DNA from 3 places in the Pseudomonas yamanorum genome. Region 1 is predicted to be linked to each of the others. Evidence: riboswitches for the same ligand, from Rfam matches in the RefSeq annotation. Region 1 holds a riboswitch; each other region holds the start of a gene.
The links. Region 1 has a riboswitch for cobalamin ahead of BLU46_RS02845 (TonB-dependent receptor plug domain-containing protein). Riboswitches for the same ligand answer to the same signal wherever they lie in the genome.
Positions count from the first base shown of each region.

Region 2: it holds a riboswitch for cobalamin, as region 1 does, so the genes downstream of both, cobO (cob(I)yrinic acid a,c-diamide adenosyltransferase) here and BLU46_RS02845 (TonB-dependent receptor plug domain-containing protein) in region 1, are expected to answer to the same signal.
Region 3: it holds a riboswitch for cobalamin, as region 1 does, so the genes downstream of both, cobW (cobalamin biosynthesis protein CobW) here and BLU46_RS02845 (TonB-dependent receptor plug domain-containing protein) in region 1, are expected to answer to the same signal.

Region 1 is NZ_LT629793.1:585,344-592,591, forward strand. It holds gene BLU46_RS02830 (Y-family DNA polymerase) at 1-362, opposite strand, end outside; gene imuA (translesion DNA synthesis-associated protein ImuA) at 370-981, opposite strand; gene lexA (transcriptional repressor LexA) at 981-1,598, opposite strand; cobalamin riboswitch at 1,700-1,908, shown strand; gene BLU46_RS02845 (TonB-dependent receptor plug domain-containing protein) at 2,003-3,937, shown strand; gene BLU46_RS02850 ((2Fe-2S) ferredoxin domain-containing protein) at 3,949-4,281, shown strand; gene BLU46_RS02855 (ABC transporter substrate-binding protein) at 4,278-5,198, shown strand; gene dkgB (2,5-didehydrogluconate reductase DkgB) at 5,356-6,159, shown strand; gene BLU46_RS02865 (chemotaxis protein CheY) at 6,156-6,587, opposite strand; gene BLU46_RS02870 (transporter substrate-binding domain-containing protein) at 6,724-7,248, opposite strand, start outside.
Region 2 is NZ_LT629793.1:1,703,130-1,710,377, reverse strand. It holds gene BLU46_RS08260 (PQQ-dependent sugar dehydrogenase) at 34-1,347, opposite strand; cobalamin riboswitch at 1,447-1,683, shown strand; gene cobO (cob(I)yrinic acid a,c-diamide adenosyltransferase) at 1,764-2,375, shown strand; gene BLU46_RS08250 (cobyrinate a,c-diamide synthase) at 2,372-3,763, shown strand; gene bluB (5,6-dimethylbenzimidazole synthase) at 3,760-4,410, shown strand; gene cbiB (adenosylcobinamide-phosphate synthase CbiB) at 4,407-5,315, shown strand; gene cobD (threonine-phosphate decarboxylase CobD) at 5,308-6,297, shown strand; gene BLU46_RS08230 (cobyric acid synthase) at 6,294-7,248, shown strand, end outside.
Region 3 is NZ_LT629793.1:6,493,638-6,500,885, forward strand. It holds gene fabF (beta-ketoacyl-ACP synthase II) at 1-1,138, opposite strand, end outside; gene BLU46_RS30220 (winged helix-turn-helix transcriptional regulator) at 1,252-1,770, shown strand; cobalamin riboswitch at 1,767-1,968, shown strand; gene cobW (cobalamin biosynthesis protein CobW) at 2,062-3,123, shown strand; gene cobN (cobaltochelatase subunit CobN) at 3,127-6,900, shown strand; gene BLU46_RS30235 (ATP-binding protein) at 6,900-7,248, shown strand, end outside.

The DNA.
Region 1 (7,248 bases):
TCGAGCAACGGCCAGGGCCCGAACAGGCCCAGGCTCGACTCGATCTCGAACAACAACGCCCGTGGGTAATACACGCTGACCTGGGAGCTGAAACGGTAGGCCCAGGCCGCAAGAAATTGCTGCCAGTATTCGATCTGTGCCGGGTCGTATTCGGCGCAGGCAAAAGCCTTGGTCAAGGCATGGGCCGCCGTCAGGGATTGGCCGGGGCGCAGGCCGAGCTTGCGCGCGGCCTCATTGACGGTTTGCAGCACCCGTCGTTGCGGCGTGCCGGCCAACAGGGCCAATGGCTGATCCGGTTCGGGGCGCAGACGCAGCACCCCGTCCAGCGCCAATTGCGGGAAGACAATACACACCCAGCGCATGCCAACCTCAGTGCCCAAGCGCAATGGGCGCGGGATGGGCCAGGCCGCCCCGGCACTTGAGCACACGCACTTGCGCCGGGCTCGCCTCTACCGCGAGGCGCAAGGCGGCCGGTGACGGGTTGATGGCCTCGTTCAAGGAGCGCCAGGCAAAGGCCAGGGTCTGGCCGGTTTCCGCCGCCACCTGCAAGCGGCGCAAGGCCCGGTCATCGGCCTTTCGCGGCCAGCACAGCACCGCGCCACAACTGCCGGAACGCAGGCATTGCTCCACGGCCCACAAGGCATCGCGTTCATCGGCCTGGATCACGGAAAGCTGGCGCACATCCACCCCGGCGTTTTGCCAGGCGTGGGGGTACGGCGTGTAAGGCGGCGCCACCAGCACGATGCGCTCGCCGGCCGCCGACAACCGCGCCAGGGTCGGCCACACCAGTTGCAACTCGCCCACGCCCTCCTTCGCCATCAGGATTTCACTCAACGCCGCTTCCGGCCAGCCACCGCTGGGCAGCACTGCATCCAGAGCCGCAAGCCCGGTGGGATGGACGCTGGCGGGCGGCGCGGCAGGCCGGCCTTTCCAGACCCGGCCGCCATTGAACAGCGAGTCCAGTGCAACGACGGCGCCCATCAGCCTTGCCTCACCAAACCGCAGAACACCCCTTCGATGGCCAGGTCCTGATCGGGCCGCACCACGATGGGTTGATAAGCGGGGTTGCGCGGCAGCAAGCGCACGCGCTCGCCGACGTGTTCGAAACGCTTGATGGTGACCTCACCGTCCAGGCGCGCCACCACAATCTGCCCGTTCAAGGCCTCGGCACTGCGGCGTACGCCCACCAGGTCGCCATCGAGGATGCCGTCTTCGATCATCGAATCGCCCTGTACCCGCAGCAGGTAGTCCGGGGTTTTCGCGAACATGGAGGGATCAAGCAGCAGACGGTTATGCACTTCAGCGTCGGCGCCAATGGGCAAGCCGGCGGCCACCCGGCCGAGTACCGGGATGTCCAGCAGCTCCGGCCGCGCCGGCTGATTGAGCAGGCGAATGCCGCGCGCCTGGTTGGGGTTGACCTCGATAAAGCCGCCCTCGGTCAGCGCCAGCACATGCTTGCGCGCCACGCTGCGGGAGGCAAAGCCGAACGCCTCGGCGATCTCGGCGAGGCTGGGAGACTGGCCTTGCTGCGCGATTCGGTCGCGGATAAAGGTCAGGATGGCGGTACGGCGGGGCGTTAGATTCGTCATGGAGTACATTTGTACTCCTGTGGGAATTTTCTGGCAATATCCGTCAGTCGCTTCCCATGCAGCCACCGGAAAAGTCCCCGCCAAGTTGACGAACGGTCTTTCGAATGTTCAGATGCCGGCCTGTTTCAGGTGCCCCCTGCCGCCGTGCTTGGGGTGAAACGGGAAACCGGTGCCGCTCTTTTTTTGAGCCAGTCCGGTGCTGCCCCCGCAACGGTAGACGCGTGACCCCTTCGACACACCACTGTGGCCAGCGCGCCATGGGAAGGTGAAGGTGTCCATACGCGTGAGCCCGGAGACCGGCCTGGAATTCTGTTTGGCAAAATCCTGCGGTGGGCGGGCATGGGCCGGTATTGGCGTGTGCTCGGTGCCTACTCGTGCGTGCTTTTCGCGAAAGATACTTTTCCGAGAAGACTATGATTCGACCTTTCAAGACTCCTGTGCCCGGCCTGTTGTTCGGCTGCCTGTTCAGCCCCCTGCTGCTGGCCGACGACAACACCCTGGAACTCAAGCAACTTAACGTTTCCGCACCGTCGGTGGAATCCACCACCGTGGCCGAGATGGCCCAGTACGGCAGCAAGGTTGAGATCGTCACCCGCGAACAGATTGAACGCGCCGGCCCCGCCGCCGATGTGTCGCGCGTGATGCAGATGTTCATCCCCGGCCTGTACGTGGCACCCAAGAATGGCCCGTTCGACTACGGCACTTATTCACTGCTGGGCGGGCGCAACGACGACACGCTGATCCTGCTGGACGGCGTGCGCCTGAACAACCGCCTGTACGGCGGCCTGTATCTGGACACCCTGCCCGCCAACGCCATCGAGCGCATCGAAGTGCTCAAGGGTGGCCAGAGCCTGCTGTTCGGCACCCAGGCGGTGTCGGGGGTGATCAACATCGTCACCCGCAGCCCGCAAACCCGCGAGGCGTCCGGCGAGGTGAACCTGGGTGCCGACACCTTCGGCGGCACCACCGGCGATGCCCGGGTCGAGAAGATTTTCAATAACGGGTTTGGCGACCTCGGCTTGCTGGCCTACGTCAGCCGCAACGTCTCCGAGGGCTACCAACCGTTTCGCAACCGCGACATGAAAAACGTCACCGACAAGAAGCGCTCCTACGAAGTCACCACCTTCGGCACCAAGGCGATCCAGTCGTTTGGCGATGACACGCGCCTGGAACTGTTTTACCAATACGCCGACGCCAACCTGGATTTCGCCCGCCCGGTGGACAACCACAAGACCACCAACGACCGCGTGCAGCAAATCGCCACGGCGACCTTCGAGCAAAGCATCAACGAGCGCCTGAGCTACTTCGTCAAAGGGCATATCAACGATTGGGACACGCGCTACACCCGCCTCAACAATGTCGAAGGCGGCGGCACCAAGGTCATCAACCACAACGACTACTGGGGCTTCACCGACTGGGGCGTGCAGGCCGAAGGCAAGGCCGTGTTGCCCGGCGAGCATGTGCTGGTATTCGGTTCCGATAACCAGTGGTTCAAGGGCCAGGATGATGTATTGATCATCGACGACAACAAGGCCCAGGCCCACGCGCTGTACACCCAACTGCGCCCGAATATCGAAGCCCTGCCGAACTGGCACCCGAGCATCGGCGTACGCCACGAAGCCATGAGCGGCGGTGACAGCGCCACCGTCGGCATGCTCACTTCGCTTTATGACCTCAACGACAACTGGGCCCTGCGCGGCCAATACGGCACCGCCTACAAACTGCCGAATGCCGAGCAACTGTTCGTCAACGAAGACGATGAGAAAGGCAACCGCAACCTCAAGCCGGAGAAGAGCCGCAACGCCGAGCTGGGCATCGACTACAAGGGCAGCCTGCTGGCGCGGGACTTCAGCGCCAGCGTGACGCTGTTCAAGCGCAAGATCACCGACCTGATCACCCAGGACGATATCCAGTGGATCAACGGCCAGGGGCAGATCCAGATGCGCGGTTTCGAGGCCGACGCCAAGCTGCAACTTAACGAGCAATGGAGCGTGCAGGCCGACATGACCCGCAACCTCACCGAGTCCCGCGCGGGTGTCACCCTCAATGATATTCCTGGCTTCTTCGCCCGCTCGCGGGTCGGCTATGAATCGGTGGACCGCCTGTGGGGCGTCGGTACTGCGGTGCGTTACATCGGCGATATTGTCAGCTCGAAAAAGGTCGAGTACGGCAACTACACCGTGGTCGACGCCGACGCCTATCGCTACCTCGATAACGCCCACCAACATCGCGTCAGCCTGCTGGTAGAGAACCTGTTCGATCGCGACTACGTCACCAGCCGCGCCAGCAACGTCGACAACCTCGGGCGGCCGTTCACCTCCGAAGTACGCTACACGTATCGCTTCTGATGAGTACGCCCGTGGAAACTCATCCGGACTGGTCCCATGTGCCTGACCACACCCGTCACGTGTTCCTGTGCACCGGCCCGCGCTGCACCCAGCGTGGCGCGCTGCAATTATGGAAAACCCTGCGCCGCCACCTGCTGGCACACGACCGCATCGAAAAGCCTGGCGGCGTGCTGTTGACCCGCACCCACTGCCAGTTCCCGTGCAACCTGGGCCCGATTGTGACGGTGTACCCGGACACGTGCTGGTACGGCGTGCACAGCAACGCAGACGTGCAACGGCTGGTGGAAGTGCACCTGGTGGGCGGCGAAGTCGTCGAGGATTTGCTGATCAAGGAGCGCCCATGAAAGCGTCGTGGTTGCTGTTGGGCGCCCTGCTCTGCCCATCGTTGGCCCTGGCGGACCGTTATCGCAACTGCAACCAGGACTGGACGGCCACCCACTCACCGCCCTCGCGCATCGTGGCCCTCAACCAGCATGCGGCCGACCTGTTATTGGCGCTGGATGTCGGTTCGGCATTGGTGGGCGTGGCGTATCTGGATGACAACGGTGTGGCCCACCGACACGGCGAGTATTTCGGCGTGCCGGTGATTGCGCCCAAGTACCCGTCCAGCGAAGTGCTCTATGCGCAGAAACCGGATCTGGTGGTCGGTGGGTTCGCCACTGCCTTTGGCACTGGCGTCACTTCCCGCACAGGATTGGCCGGCAACGGGGTTGGGTCATATTTGCTGGAGTCGGCGTGTGACGGGCATTCGCTGGATTACTTCGGGCATATCCGCAACGACCTGTTTACCCTCGGCGCCCTGGTGCACAAACAGCAACGGGCGCGGGCGTTGAGCGATGCCATGGACGCCGACCTGGCCAGTGCCCAGGCACTGACTGGCAAGGGTAAACCGCTGTCGGTGTTTTACCTCGACAGTGAAGTCAACGGGCTGGACAGCGAAGGCCGGCGGGGTTTTGTCACTACATTGGTGGCGGCTGCCGGGGCGCGCAATTTATTCGCCGGGATCAACCAATACCGCGTCACCGTGAGCAGCGAAACCCTGCTGATGAGTGACCCGGATGTGATTTTGCTGGCGGATGCAGTGTGGTCACCGGCCAGCCGCAAGCGCCAGTTGCTGATCAGTGACCCGGTGCTCTCGCGTTTGCGGGCGGTGCGGGAGAACCGGATGATCGATATTCCGTTTACCCACCTGGTGCCCACGGCAAGCAGCGGGCGGGTGGCCCTGGACCTGGCGCGGCAACTCAAAAAACTGGCTGAATAAACACAGTCTTCTGTGGGAGCTGGCTTGCCTGCGATGGCTTTTGCTCTTCACCACTCATGACTTTTGGTAAAGAGTCCTTTTCGGATTCAGCGGTTTTTCTGAAGGAACGAGGAGCCGATACTCGACTCCATTGTTCACATCACTTCAGGAGTCACTCATGTCTATTCCCGCATTCGGCCTCGGTACGTTCCGCCTGCAAGGCCAGGTCGTCATCGACTCCGTCAGCACCGGCCTGGAACTGGGCTACCGCGTCATCGACACCGCGCAAATCTACGAGAACGAAGCCGATGTCGGCCAGGCCATTGCCGACAGCGGCATCCCACGGAACGAGCTGTTTATCACCAGCAAGATCTGGATCGCCAATTTCGCCGAAGGCCAGTTGATTCCCAGCCTCAAGGAGAGTCTGCGCAAGCTCCAGACCGATTACCTGGACCTGACCCTGATCCACTGGCCATCGCCGGAAGACCAGGTGCCGGTCGCCGAATTCATGGGCCAGTTGCTGGAAGCCAAGCGCCAGGGCCTGACCCGCCAGATCGGTATTTCCAACTTCACCGTCGACCTGATGAAACAGGCAATTGCCGCCGTCGGTGCCGAGCACATCGCGACCAACCAGGTCGAGCTGCACCCGTACCTGCAAAACCGCACCGTGGTGGATTTTGCCAAGGCCCATGGTATCCAGATCACCTCCTACATGACCCTGGCCTACGGTGAAGTGCTGAAGGACCCGGTGATCCAGCAGATCGCCGAACGGCATCAGGCAACCCCGGCGCAAGTGACCCTGGCCTGGGCCATGCAACTGGGCTACGCGGTGATCCCGTCGTCGACCAAGCGCGCCAACCTGGCCAGCAACCTCAAGGCCCTGGACCTGACCTTGAGCGATGACGACATGGCGCAGATCGCCGGCCTGGAGCGTGGCCATCGGCTGACCAGCCCCAAGGGCATCGCGCCGAACTGGGACTAAGCCACAGGGCTGCGGGATAATTCCCGCAGCCACGGCAACACCCGCAGCCCGCTGGTGACTGGTGGTGGGTCGATGATGTCCATGAAGTGTTCGAGGTTGACGCTGTCCGGCGCACCCGGCAGGCGCACCAGCAGTGTCGCTGTGGCGGCCGGCGTGCCCAGGTCCCGGATATCGTAGACCAGCACATGGCGAATCTGTGGGTGCTGCTCCTGGTAGGCCAGTACCCCGCCCTCGCTGGCCGCCAACCCGGCATTGATGATCAACACGTCGAACGGCTCGGTCGGGATGGCCGTGAGGATCAGCACTTCGTCGAAGGTTTGCACCGGGACGATGCGGTAGTAGCCCAATTGGTTGAGCATTTTTTCGATGTACAGCCGTTGCAGGTGCTGTTCATCGGCGATCAGGAGGGTCAGTGCTTTGTTTGGCATGGCGAACACCTGAGCAAGGAGCGCTCGTGAGGGACTGGGCGGCCTATTTTCCAGACATATTCCGAAGACTAAATAAGGCTTGTTCCACCTTCATGTAGGAGTTGTCCCAAACAGCTCGAATGACAGCCCTCGCCAGTCAAGTCTGATTGCAATAAACCGACAACCCGTGATGCAGGTGAGCGAGCGCTTCATCCATGCCATCGATGGCACTGGCCAACTCGTTACGCGCTTGCCGTTCACAGACGTTTTCCAGCACTTCGCAGCACTCCATCAATGCCTGAGCCTTGACCATGCGCGCGCCGCCTTTGGTTCGATGGGCCAGGTCGTGCAGACCGGCGAAGTCGGCCTTGTGTTGCAGGACCACCAGTTGCCCATGGTCAGCTTCAAGGCTGTCGAGCAATGGCACCAGCAGCTCTTTTACTGCGTCGACATTCCCTCCGGTCAGCTTCTCCAGGTCGCGCAAATCAAAGTCTGGCGACAACTCATCCACGCTGACCGGGGCCACCGAGGGCGTGGCTGTGCGCGACATCAGGGCCGCATGCAGGTCCTCAAGCCCGGTGGGCTTGAACAGGCAGCCATCCATTCCCGCCTGTCGGCAACGTTCGGCTTCCTCGGGCTGGGCGTTGGCGGTGAACCCCAGCAACAGGCAAGGCGCCAGGCC
Region 2 (7,248 bases), 1.1 Mb from region 1:
CCCACATTTGTTTTGCGGTGTTTGCGAAGTTGGCTATTTAGCCGCCGACACCCGCCATACCTTGTTCCCCACATCATCCGCCACCAGCAAATCCCCCTGCTTGTCGATCACCACGCCGACCGGACGGCCCATGGCTTTCTCGTCGCTGTTGAGGAAGCCGGTCAGCACATCCACCGGCTGGCCTTTTGGCTTGCCGGCCTCAAACGGCACGAAGATCACCTTGTAGCCACTGTGGGGCTTGCGGTTCCACGAACCATGTTGGCCGATAAACGCGCCATGGCTGAACTGCGCCGGTAACTTGCTGCCCTCGGCAAAGGTCAGTCCCAAGGAAGCTGTGTGCGGACCCACCGCGTAGTCCGGTGCAATCGCCTTGGCCACCAGCTCCGGGTTCTGCGGATTCACGCGCACATCCACGTGCTGCCCGTAGTAGCTGAAGGGCCAGCCGTAGAAGGCGCCATCCTTGACCGAGGTGATGTAGTCCGGGACCAGGTCGCTGCCGATTTCATCGCGCTCGTTGACTGCGGTCCATAGCTTGCCGCTCTGCGGTTCCCAAGCCATGCCGTTGGGGTTGCGCAGGCCGGAGGCGAAGATGCGGTGCTGGCCGGTAGCACGGTCCACTTCCCAGATCGCGGCCCGGCCTTTTTCGGCTTCCAGGCCGTTTTCCGCGACGTTGCTGTTGGAGCCCACGCTGACGTACAGCTTGCTGCCGTCCTGGCTGGCGACCACGTTCTTGGTCCAGTGATGGTTGATGCTGCCGCCCGGCAAGTCGGTCACCGTGGTGCCGGCTCCCTTGATCGAGGTTTCGCCTGGCTGATAGGGGAAACGCAGCAACTTGTCCGAATCGGCGACATACAGGTCGTTGCCCACCAGTGTCATGCCGAACGGCGAGTTCAGGTTCTCCAGGAACACCGTGCGGGTTTCGGCTACGCCGTCGTGGTCGGCGTCCCGCAGCAGGGTGATGCGGTTCGGGCTCGGCACGCCGGCCCCGGCACGGCCCATGACTTTCTCCATCACCCAACCACGAATGCCCTTGGCATCATCCGGCTTGGGCGGTGCGTTGGTTTCCGCCACCAGTACATCGCCATTGGGCAGTACGTACAGCCAGCGCGGGTGATCCAGGCCTTCAGCAAACGCTGCCACTTGGGTGCCTGCCGCCGGGGTAGGCTTGGCGCCTTCGGGCCAGCCGATGGCCGGGGCGATGTTCACCGTGGGGATCAGGGTTTTATTCGGTTCCGGCAGTTTGGGCGAGGGCCCGGTGCCGTCGGACACTTGCAGGGTAGAGCTTTCGCCGCAGGCGGCGAGGGTGCCGGCGAGCATGATCAGTAGGGCAAGTCGGGTCTTGTGCATGGTTTTCTCCTTAATACCTGTAGTGGTAGAGGAGCGCAGCGGCCCGATGGTTCACGCGCATGTCCGGCTTTAATTGACGCTCCCCCCCCAACCCACTAACCTTCGCGGCTTGTTTCAGGTGCTCTGTGGCGTACGCGCCGACTGAGTGAAACAGGGAAGCCGGTGAGTGAGCGCATTTTTCTACAGTGCCGCCACGATCCCGGCGCTGCCCCCGCAACGGTAAATGAGTCAAGACGGTGCCTTAAGCCACTGTATCGCCCGCGATATGGGAAGGCGCACCCTCGGCATCCGATGCCACTCATGAGCCCGGAGACCGGCCTGATCCATCCAACAGCATCACGGTGGGCGATGCTTGGCTGTCTGTATGTGTCTTTTTCCTGCCCGCCGTTTTTGTCCAGCCCCAACGGAGAGCTGCCATGACTGAATCCCCCGATCGTGACGAACGCCACCTGGCGCGCATGCTGCGCAAAAAAGCCGTGATTGACGAGCGCATTGCCAATTCACCGAACGAGTGCGGATTGCTGCTGGTGCTCACCGGCAACGGCAAAGGCAAGAGCAGCTCTGCCTTTGGCATGCTCGCGCGAGCAATGGGCCACGGCATGCAGTGCGGCGTGGTGCAGTTCATCAAGGGCCGCAACAGCACCGGCGAAGAACTGTTCTTCCGCCGTTTCCCCGAGCAGGTGCGCTTCCACGTAATGGGCGAAGGTTTTACCTGGGAAACCCAGGACCGTGCGCGCGACATCGTGGCCGCCGAAGCCGCCTGGGCGGTCTCCCGAGAAATGCTGCAGAACCCGGCCATCGGCCTGGTGGTGCTGGACGAGCTGAACATCGCCCTCAAGCACGGCTACCTCGACCTGGACCAGGTACTCAGCGACCTGCAGGCCCGCCCGCCGATGCAACACGTGCTGGTCACCGGCCGTGGCGCCAAACCCGAATTGATCGAAATGGCCGACACCGTGACGGAAATGGGCATGCTCAAGCACGCCTTCCAGGCCGGTATCAAGGCGCAGAAAGGCATCGAACTTTGAATCAGCCCCGTCACTGTCCTGCTGTCCTGATCGCCGCACCGGCGTCCGGCCAGGGCAAAACCACCGTCACCGCCGCGCTCGCCCGTTTGCACCGCAACCTGGGGCGTAAGGTGCGGGTGTTCAAATGCGGCCCGGACTTTCTGGACCCGATGATCCACGAGCGCGCCAGTGGTGCGCCGGTCTATCAATTGGACATGTGGATGGTGGGCGAGCAGGAAAGTCGCCGGTTGCTGTGGGAAGCGGCGGGCGAAGCCGATCTGATCCTGATCGAGGGCGTGATGGGCCTGTTCGACGGCACGCCCTCCAGCGCCGACCTGGCGCGGCACTTTGGTGTGCCGGTACTGGCGGTGATCGACGGCACGGCCATGGCCCAGACCTTCGGCGCCCTGGCATTGGGCCTGGCGCGTTACCAGCCGGACCTGCCGTTTGCCGGTGTGCTGGCCAACCGTGTCGGCACGCTGCGCCATGCGCAACTGCTTGAAGGCAGCCTCACCGAAGGCCTGCGCTGGTACGGGGCACTGTCCCGGGAAACCGGCATCGAGTTGCCCAGCCGCCACCTCGGCCTGGTGCAGGCCAGTGAACTGAACGACCTCGACTTGCGCCTCGACGCCGCCGCCCAAGCCTTGGGCAGCAGCTGTGAGGTAGCGCTGCCACCGCCGGTGGAGTTCGCCGCACCCGAGATGATCGAGGCTGAGCCGTTACTGGCCGGCGTACGCATCGCCGTGGCCCGTGACGAAGCCTTCGCCTTTACCTATGGCGCCAGCCTCGACCTGCTGCGGGCGATGGGCGCCGAACTGTGCTTCTTCTCGCCGATTCGTGACCGCGCATTGCCCGAAGCTGACAGCCTCTACCTGCCCGGCGGTTACCCGGAACTGCATCACCAGGCGCTGTCGGAAAATACCGCGATGCTGGACGCCATTCGCGCCCATCACGCTGCCGGCAAGCCGCTGCTGGCCGAATGCGGCGGCATGCTCTATCTGCTGGACTCGCTCACCGATGTCGACGGCACCCGTGCCGAACTGGTCGGCCTGCTCCAGGGTGATGCCGTGATGCAGAAACGTCTGGCGGCGCTGGCCCTGCAAAACGTCGAACTGCCAGAAGGCCTGTTGCGCGGTCACACCTACCATCATTCGTTGACCAGCACCGAGTGGCAGCCGATTGCCCGGGGCCTGAGCCCGAATGGTGGGCGTGGCGCCGAGGCGGTTTATCGTCAGGGCCGGATGACGGCTTCCTACGTGCACTTTTACTTCCCGTCCAACCCGACGGCGGTGGCTGCGCTGTTTGCGCCGGGCCTTGAGACCGCCATCGCAGGCAAGCCAGCTCCCACACTTGACCGAGTTGAAACGCAATCTACGGTGGAAGCGGGCTTGCCCGCGATGAGGCCATGACGGACAACGCCTTTCCGGAAGCCGATCGCGAAGCCGTCTACCGCGCCATCGCCGAACGCCGCGACATGCGCCACTTCAGCGGCGGCGCCGTCGCGCCTGAATTGCTCCACCGCCTGCTGCAAGCCGCCCACCAGGCGCCGAGCGTCGGGTTGATGCAGCCCTGGCGGTTTATCCGCATCAGCGACCGCAACCTGCGCGGCCAGATCCAGCAGTTAGTGGAAGAAGAACGGGTACGCACCGCCGAGGCCCTTGGCGAGCGCTCCGACCAGTTCATGAAGCTCAAGGTCGAAGGCATCAACGACTGCGCCGAAGTACTGGTGGCGGCGTTGATGGACGATCGCGAACGGCATATCTTCGGGCGCCGTACCTTGCCGGAAATGGACATGGCATCGTTGTCCTGTGCTATCCAGAATCTATGGCTGGCAGCCCGCGTCGAAGGGCTGGGCATGGGCTGGGTCTCGCTGTTCGAGCCCCAGGCCCTGGCCGACCTGCTGGGCCTGCCGCCCGGCGCCAAGCCGCTGGCCGTGTTGTGCCTGGGCCCGGTGACCGAGTTCTACCCGGCACCGATGTTGCAGCTCGAAGGCTGGACCGAACCACGGCCACTGAGTGACATGTTGTATGAGAATGTTTGGGGAGTGAGTCAATGAGTGTGGCCTTGCTGAGTGTCGCTGCGGTGGCGCTGGATGCGCTGCTGGGCGAGCCCAGGCGCTGGCATCCGCTGGTGGCGTTCGGTAATTTTGCCGGGCGTATCGAGCAGCGTTTCAACTCCGGCGGCCGTGGCTGGCGCAGCCATGGCGTTACCGCATGGGTGATTGCGGTGGTGCCGCTGACCCTGTTGGCCACGGCCCTCTCGTGGGCGCCTTACATCGGTTGGGTCCTGGAAATCCTCGCGCTGTATTGCGCCCTCGGCATGCGCAGCCTCGGCGAACACGTGCTGCCGGTGGCGCAAGCGTTACGCAGTGATGATCTGGACGAGGCGCGCAAGCGTGTCAGCTATCTGGTGAGCCGCCAGACCAGCGAGCTGGATCGCACCGAAGTCGCCCGTGCAGCCACCGAATCGGTGCTGGAAAACGGCAGCGACGCGGTATTTGCCGCCTTGTTCTGGTTTGTGGTCGCCGGCGTGCCCGGCGTGGTGCTCTATCGCCTGAGCAACACCCTGGATGCCATGTGGGGCTATCGCAATGAACGCTTTGAGCGTTTCGGCTGGGCCGCAGCAAAGATCGATGACGTGCTCAACTACATTCCGGCGCGCCTGGTGGCGTTGACCTACGCGCTGCTGGGCAAAACCCGCCTGGCCCTCAAATGCTGGCGCACTCAGGGCCCGACCTGGGACAGCCCCAATGCCGGCCCGGTGATGGCGGCAGGCGCTGGTGCCCTTGGCGTGGAGCTGGGTGGCGCGGCGATTTATCACGGCGAGCTGCACCAGCGCCCGCAACTGGGCGAAGGCCCGCCGGCAGATGCGGATTCCATCGAGCGTGGCTGGCAACTGGTGCAACGCGGCGTGTGGCTGTGGTTGCTGATCCTGTGTGTGGGGGCTGAATTTTATGCTTGAGCACGGTGGCCGCTTGCGCAAGGCGGCGTTGCAATACGGCATTGCAGAGGCCGATTGGCTGGACCTGTCCAGTGGTCTGGCGCCATGGCCGTTTCCGATCCCGGACATCCCGCTGCGGGCCTGGGCGCGCCTGCCTGAAACCGATGACGGCCTGGAACAGGCCGCCTGCGAATATTACGGCGCGACCCACGTACTGCCAGTAGCCGGCTCCCAGGCCGCGATCCAGTTATTGCCGCGACTGCGCCGGACGGGCAAGGTCGGTGTGCTGTCGCCGTGTTACGCCGAACACGCCGAAGCCTGGCGTCGCGCCGGGTACATCGTGCGCGAAGTACTGGAGCAGGAAGTCGACTTCTTCCTCGAGAGCCTCGACGTGCTGGTGGTGGTCAACCCCAACAATCCCACCGGCCTGAGCCTGACGCCGCAACGCCTGCTGGACTGGCATGCACGCTTGGCCCAGCGCGGTGGCTGGCTGGTGGTGGATGAAGCCTTTATGGACATCACCCCGCAGTTGAGCCTGGCAAGCCAGGCCCACCAAGTCGGCCTGATCGTGCTGCGCTCGTTCGGCAAGTTCTTCGGCCTGGCCGGCGTGCGGCTGGGGTTTGTGCTGGCCGAGCGCAATCTGCTCAAGCTGCTCGCCGAACAGGTGGGGCCGTGGGCCGTCAGCGGGCCGACGCGGGTGCTTGGGCAAGTGTGTCTGCGCGATACCGTCGGCCATGCGCAACAGCGGCTGCGTTGCGAGTCGGCCAGCCAGCGTCTGTTTGACGTACTTGAACGCCATGGCTTGCGGCCTCAGGGCGGCTGCGGGTTGTTTCAGTGGATGATCACGGACCGAGCAGAACAGCTGCATGAATTCATGGCCCAGCGCGGCATTCTGTTGCGCCTGTTTGTCGACAACAGCAGCTTGCGTTTCGGCCTGCCTGATACCGAGGCCGACTGGTTACGGCTGGAACAGGCGCTGAGCGCCTACAGGGAAGCCTCATGAGTACCTTGATGGTGCAGGGCACCACATCCGACGCGGGCAAAAGCACGTTGGTGACCGCGCTGTGTCGCTGGTTGGTGCGCCAGGGCATACCGGTGGTGCCCTTCAAACCGCAGAACATGGCACTCAACAGCGCCGTGACTGCCGAAGGCGGCGAAATCGGCCGAGCGCAGGCGGTGCAGGCCCAGGCGGCGAACCTGGCGCCCCACACCGACATGAACCCGGTGCTGCTCAAACCCAACAGCGACACGGGCTCCCAAGTGATCATCCACGGGCGCGCCGTGACCACCATGAATGCCGTGGCTTATCACGATTACAAAGCCATCGCGATGCAAGCGGTGCTGGCCTCTCATGCGCGGTTGAGTGCGGCTTACCCGGTGGTGATGGTCGAGGGCGCGGGTTCGCCGGCCGAGATCAATCTGCGGGCGAACGACATTGCCAACATGGGCTTTGCCGAAGCGGTGGACTGCCCGGTGCTGCTGATTGCCGACATCAATCGCGGCGGGGTGTTTGCGCACCTTGTGGGCACTCTGGAATTGTTGTCACCCACCGAACAGGCGCGGGTCAAAGGTTTCATCATCAATCGCTTTCGCGGCGATATCGCGCTATTGCAGCCGGGGTTGGATTGGCTGGAAGCGCGTACAGGCAAACCGGTGGTGGGGGTGTTGCCGTATGTGATGGATCTGCATCTGGAGGCTGAGGACGGTATCGACCAGCGCCAGATCGACAAGGCGGCGCAAGTGCTCAAGGTGGTGGTGCCGGTATTGCCGCGGATCAGTAATCACACGGATTTTGATCCGTTGCGGTTGCATCCGCAGGTGGATTTGCAGTTTGTGGGGCCGGGGCAGGCGATTCCTGCGGCGGACCTGATTATTTTGCCGGGCTCGAAGAGTGTGCGCAGTGATTTGGCGTATTTGCGGGCCAACGGGTGGGACACGGCGGTGGCTCGGCATC
Region 3 (7,248 bases), 1.2 Mb from region 1:
GGTTGTCCAGGTTGAGGGTCGCCGGGGCAATCTGATCGCGCAGGGCGAGCACAGTGAAGATCGCCTCGATCCCGCCCGCTGCGCCCAACAGATGGCCGGTCGCCGACTTGGTGGCGCTGATCGCGACGCTGGCATTTGCACCGAACAGCGTATTGATCGCCGCCAGTTCGCCGTTGTCACCTACGGGTGTCGACGTGGCATGGGCGTTCAAATGCTGGATCTGTGCGGCGCTGATCCCCGCTTGCGCAATCGCCAATTCCATCGCCCGGCGCGCACCGGAGCCATCTTCCGGCCCTGAAGTCATGTGATAGGCGTCGGCGCTGGTACCGTAGCCCACCAGCTCGGCGATAGGCGTGGCCCCGCGAGCCAGTGCATGCTCCAGCTCCTCGATCACCAATATCCCGGCACCTTCGCCCATCACAAATCCATCTCGGCCTTGATCAAATGGGCGGGAAGCCAATGCCGGCGTGTCGTTGTAATCGCTGGACAGTGCACGTGCTGCGGCAAAACCGCCGAGGCTGACCCGGTGGATGCAGGCTTCGGCGCCGCCACACACGGCGATATCGATTTCCCCTGCGCGGATCATCCGAGCGGCATCACCAATCGCCTGTACGCCGGCGGCGCAAGCGGTGACGGGGGAGCCGAGCGGGCCTTTCAGTTGGTGCTGGATCGACACATGCCCGGCTGCCATGTTGCCGAGGAATGACGGGATCGTGAACGGCGACAGGCGGCGTGGCCCTTTGCTGTCAGCCGTACGAACGGCCTCGGCAATCGCGGGAAAACCACCCACGCCGGAGGCGATGATTGTCGCGGTACGTTCTTGCTGCGATGGCGTCTGCGGACTCCAGCCAGCCTGGGCCAGGGCCTCTTGCGCGGCTGCCAGGGCAAACACGATGAACCGGTCCATCTTGCGTTGTTCCTTGGCCGGGATGACAGTGTCGGGGTCAAAGCCGGCTTCAGGGTCCTGGGTGCGGTCGAGCACTTGGCCGCCGATGCTGATTGCCAGGTCGCCGACCAATGCCTCGGGTAGCCTGCGAATCCCGGATTCACCGGCCAGCAGGCGTTTCCAGGTCTGTTCCACGCCGGTTGCCAGCGGGGTCACTGCACCCATGCCGGTCACAACAATTCGCTTACTCATGATCGCTTAGCTCCGCAAATTTCAGGTTGGTAGCATTGCATAGACGAAGCTATCATTATGAAAGTAACATTCGATAGCTTAAATTTCCGGGGCCGCCCCATAGAGGAACTGCAATGCAACGTAAGTCGCTGGTGAATGCCGAATGCCCGGTAGCCCGTGGAGTGGAACGGGTAGGCGAGTGGTGGAGCATCCTGATCATGCGCGACGCGCTGCAAGGTTTGCGGCGCTTTGACGAGTTTTCACAGAGCCTGGGAATCGCTCCGAACATGCTGACTCGCCGGCTCAACAGCCTGGTGGACGCGGGGCTGTTGGAGCGCCGGCAATACAGCGAGCGGCCGCCACGTTTCGAGTACGTGCCGACGCCGGTCGGCGAGGATTTCCGGGTGGTGATTATGGCGTTCGTCGGTTGGGGCAACCGCCATTTCGCCAACGAAGGCGAAAGCCTGCAATTGGTTGACCGGGAAACCCGGCGCCCGGTGGAAGTGGCGGTGGTGGACGCCGACGGTGTGCGCGTGTCCGTCGAGCAATGCAGCGTTCAAGCCGGGCCTGCTGCCAGCGAGGGCATGCTGGAGCGCCTGGCGCTGCTTCGCGCCAAACGCTCGGACATTGACCCGTCCCCGCGCACTGCGTAGCCTTGCACCTTCGAGGTTCTTCGGCCCAGGCCGAAGCTAAGAAGGGAACGCGGTCAATGCCGCGGCTGCCCCCGCAACTGTAAAGGGTTTATCTGACTGCCACGCCACTGCCTGAACAAGGCGGGAAGGCGCAGCCAGCGCCGGCCTCACCGCCGGCAAGCCCCAAGCCAGGAGACCTGCCTCGCAACCGATTTTCTACTTCAACCGGGCGGGGTGATCCGGTGGCGAATTCTGCTTCTGCGCACCCGCGCAGGGCCACTCGTCCCGTATGCCCGCCCCAAAGGGCATCCGATGAAAACACTGGCCAAACTCCCCGTCACCATCGTTACCGGCTTCCTCGGCTCGGGCAAGACTACCTTGCTGCGCCACATGCTGGATAACGCCCAGGGGCGCCGTATCGCGGTGATCGTCAACGAGTTCGGTGAGCTGGGCATTGACGGTGAAATCCTCAAGCAATGCTCCATCGGCTGCACCGAAGAAGAAGCCAACGGCCGCGTCTACGAATTGGCCAATGGCTGCCTGTGCTGCACGGTCCAGGAAGAGTTCTTCCCGGTGATGCGCGAACTGGTGGCCCGTCGCGGCGACCTCGACCATATCCTCATCGAAACCTCGGGCCTGGCCCTGCCAAAACCCTTGGTCCAGGCGTTCCAGTGGCCGGAAATCCGCAGTGCCTGCACCGTTGACGCCGTGATCACCGTGGTCGACAGCCCGGCCGTGGCCGCCGGCACGTTCGCCGCCTTCCCGGACCAGGTCGACGCCCAGCGCAAGCTCGACCCGAACCTGGACCATGAATCGCCGCTGCACGAGCTGTTCGCCGACCAACTGGCCAGCGCCGACCTGGTGATCCTCAACAAGTCCGACCTGATCAGCCCTGAAGACCTGGCCCGTGTGCGCCTGGAAGTGGCTGAAGAACTGCCGCCGGCGGTCAAAATCATCGAAGCCAGCAGCGGTCGCCTGCCGCTGGACGTGTTGATCGGCCTGGGCGCGGGCTCCGAAGAACATATCGACGGTCGCCACAGCCATCACGATCATCATCACGAAGGTGAAGACGACCACGATCACGACGCCTTCGATTCCATCTCCATCGAACTGCCCCAGGCTGACGAAAGCCTGCTGCTGGACGCCCTGACCCAACTGGTGGTCAAGCACGGCATCCTGCGGGTCAAGGGTTTTGCGGCGATCCCGAACAAACCGATGCGCCTGCTGATCCAGGGCGTGGGCACCCGTTTTGACAAGCACTTCGACCGCGCCTGGCGCGCCGATGAGCCCCGCGCCACGCACTTGGTGCTGATCGGCCAGGAACTGGACGCCGCCTTGCTTGAAGCGCAACTGCGCGCCGCCCTCAGCGTTTAACCCATGCACCTGCTCAGGACCCAGCCCGGCGGTTTCGTTTCGGATGACAACATTGCCGACCTTGGACAGACTCCCGCCGAGCTGGTAATCCTGTGCAGCGGTGATTCCAGCCTGGCGTTGCTGGCCGAAGCGGCCCAGCAGTTGCCCGAGGATTACCCGAGCCTGCGGCTGGCCAACCCGATGCAGGTGCAGAACCATGCCTCGGTCGACCTGTATGTGGATGAGGTACTGCGTCACGCCAAGGTCATCCTGATTTCGCTGCACGGCGGCATCGGTTATTGGCGCTACGGTATCGAGCGCTTGGTGGAATTGGCCGAGCGTGGAGTGCAGCTGATTCTGGTGCCGGGGGATGATCGCCCGGACCCGGAACTCAGCGGTCTCAGCACCGTGGGTGCCGAGGAGCGTGACCGGCTCTGGCACTTCCTGCGCCAGGGTGGCTTGGGTAATGCGCTGGATTTCTATCGCTGCCTGGCTGCGGGCTATCTTGGCCGCGATTACGCCTGGAGCGAGCCGCAAACCCTGCCGCGCACGGCGATTTATCACCCGCGTAAAGCAAATGCCCGTCTCAACGATTGGCAGGCTGACTGGCAAGCTGATTTTCCGGTGGCCGCGGTGCTGTTCTACCGCTCCCATTTGCAGGCGGCCAACACCGGCTTTATCGATGTTTTTTGCCAACGCTTGCAGGCGGCGGGTCTTAACCCGCTGCCGATGGCGGTGGCCAGTTTGAAAGAGCCAGGCTGCCTGACGGTGGTCGAGGACTTGTTGGACGAAGTGCACGCCTCGGTGATTCTGAACACCACCGGCTTTGCCCAATCCAGCCCCGAAGCCCCGCACTTGCGGCCGTTTCGCCGCAATATTCCGGTGATCCAGGCGATTTGCGCCCAGGACAACGAGCCCGGCTGGCAGGCCAGCGAGCAAGGCCTCGGCCCCCGGGACCTGGCGATGCACATCGCGTTGCCGGAACTGGACGGGCGCATCATCAGCCGGCCCATCAGCTTCAAAGACCTGGCCTGGCGCAGCGAGCGCAGCCAGTCGGATGTGGTGTGCTATCGCGCACAGCCGGAGCGCATGGACTTCGTCGCCGAACTGGCACGGCGTTGGGTGGAGCTGGCGCGGGTGCCGAATGGCGAAAAGCGCATCGCGCTGATCCTCGCCAACTACCCGACCCGGGATGGGCGTATCGGCAATGGCGTGGGGCTCGACACCCCAGCCGCCGCGCTGAACATCTTGCGTGCATTAAAGACTGAAGGTTATCCGCTGCCGGACGTGTTGCCGCAAAGCGGTACCGCGCTGATCCAGGAACTGTTGGGCGGTGTCAGCAACGACCTGGACAGCCTCGACCTGCGTCCGTGTCACCAAAGCCTGGCGCTCGACGACTACGAAGCGATGTTCAACCGCTTGCCCGAGTCTAACCGCCAAGCGGTTTTGGCACGCTGGGGCACACCTCATACCGATCCGATGTTCCGCGACGGCCGCATGATGATTGCCGGCCTGCGTTTCGGCCTGACCTTCGTCGGCATCCAGCCGGCCCGGGGTTACCAGGTCGACGCCAGTGCCGTTTATCACGACCCGGACCTGGTGCCGCCCCACGGTTACTTGGCGTTCTACTTCTGGTTGCGCCAGACCTACAGCGCCCACGGCGTGATCCACGTCGGCAAGCACGGCAACCTGGAGTGGCTGCCGGGCAAGGGCGTCGGGCTTTCCGAAAACTGCTGGCCGGACGCATTGCTGGGGCCGCTGCCGAATATCTACCCGTTTATCGTCAACGACCCGGGCGAGGGCGCCCAGGCCAAGCGCCGCACCCAGGCCGTGATCATCGACCATCTGATGCCGCCGCTGACCCGCGCCGAAACCTACGGCCCGTTGCGCGACCTGGAGCTGCTGGCCGACGAGTATTACGAAGCGCAATTGCTCGACCCACGAAGGGCCCGCGAGCTGCAAAAGGACATCCTCAAGCTGGTGCGGGAAACCCGTATCGACCAGGAACTGGCCCTGGACGAGAACCTCGACAGCGACGCCGACGCGGCGATCTGGCTGCCGCGCCTGGACACTTACCTGTGTGACTTGAAGGAGTCGCAGATTCGCGATGGCCTGCACATCTTTGGTGAGTCGCCCGAGGGCCGGTTGCGCATCGACACCTTGCTGGCCTTGCTGCGTATTCCGCGTGGCGATGGGCGCGGGCCGCAATCGAGTCTGCTGCGGGTATTGGCCAAGGCTTTCGAGCTGGGTTTCGATCCGCTGGATTGCGCCTTGGCCGAGCCGTGGACCGGGCGTCGTCCATTGGTGTTGCAGGATATCGACACGCAATTGTGGCGTACCGCCGGCGACACCCGTGAACGCTTGGAGCTGTATGCCGCGCGCCTGATCGAGCAGGCGCTGGAAGGTGCGGTGGAACAGCTTGAAGAGCCCGGCTGGGAAGACGTCAAGTCGGTGATCGAGAGCCTGCGCATCGTCGTCGCGCCCCGCCTGGATGCTTGCGGCCCGGCGGAAATGCGCGGGTTGCTGGATGCATTGAGCGGGCGGTTCGTCCCGGCCGGGCCCAGCGGTGCGCCGAGCCGGGGCCGCCTGGACGTGTTGCCTACCGGTCGCAATTTTTTCTCGGTGGATGTGCGCAACCTGCCCACTACCACCGCTTGGCGCATCGGCTTCCAGTCGGCGAACCTGATTCTTGAGCGTCACCTGCAGGATCATGGCGACCACTTGCGCCAGCTCGGCCTGTCGGTGTGGGGCACTGCCACCATGCGCACCGGCGGCGACGACATTGCCCAGGCCATGGCACTGATGGGCGTGCGCCCGGTATGGGCCACGGGCAGCCAGCGGGTGGATGACTTTGAAATCCTGCCCATCAGTCTGCTGGACCGGCCACGTGTCGATGTGACCTTGCGCGTGTCGGGCTTCTTCCGCGATGCGTTCGCCAACCTGATCCGGCTGTTCGACGCGGCGGTGCAAGCCGTGGCGGCGCTGGACGAGCCCGACGACCTGAACCCACTGGCCGCCAAGGTGCGCAGCGAGCGCGAAGCGTTGCGCCTGTCGGGCCTGGACGAGGAAGCGGCGGCGAAACAGGCCGGTTGGCGGATCTTCGGCGCCAAGCCCGGGGCCTACGGCGCCGGCGTGCAGGGCGCGATTGACGGGCGCTTGTGGCAGAGCCGCGAAGACCTGGCCGAGGTTTACCTGAACTGGGGCGGCTACGCCTATGGCGGCTCCGACGAAGGCACCGCCGCCCGTGAACAGTTTGCCCAGCGCTTGAGCCAGGTGCAGGCGGTGTTGCAGAACCAGGACAACCGCGAGCATGACCTGCTCGACTCCAATGACTACTACCAATTTCAGGGCGGCATGCTCGCCGCCGTGGAAACCCTGAGCTGCGACAAGGCCGCCAGTTATCATGGTGACCACAGCCAGCCGGACCTGCCGAAGATCCGCACGCTAAAGGAAGAGTTGAACCGGGTGATTCGTGCCCGGGCGGCCAATCCGAAGTGGATTGAAGGGGTGAAGCGCCACGGCTACAAAGGCGCTTTCGAGATGGCAGCCACCGTGGACAATCTGTTCGCGTTCGACGCCACCACGGCGTTGATCGACGATCATCAATACGCGTTGCTGGCGGATGCCTACTTGCTGGACCCGGACACCCGCGCCTTTGTGCAGCAGCACAACCCGGATGCCCTGCGGGACATGACCGAGCGCATGCTCGAAGCCCAGCAGCGCGGCATGTGGCAGGAACCCGGGGCGTACCGCGAAGCGTTGGAAAATCTGTTGTTGGATATAGAAGAAGGCAGTTGATGACCGACCTCCCGCATTTCCCGCTGTCCGCCGTTGTCGGTGCCGACGACTTGAAACTGGCCCTGTGCCTGACCGCCATCGACCCGAAAATCGGCGGCGTGCTGATTGAAGGCCCGCGCGGCATGGCCAAGTCCACCCTGGCCCGTGGCCTGGCGGACCTGCTCGCCAGCGGCCAGTTCGTTACGCTGCCGTTGGGCGCTACCGAAGAGCGTCTAGTGGGCACCCTCGACCTGGACGCGGCGCTAGGCGAAGGCCGCGCGCAGTTTTCCCCCGGCGTACTGGCCAAGGCCGACGGCGGTGTGCTCTATGTCGATGAAGTCAATTTACTGCCCGATCATCTGGTGGACC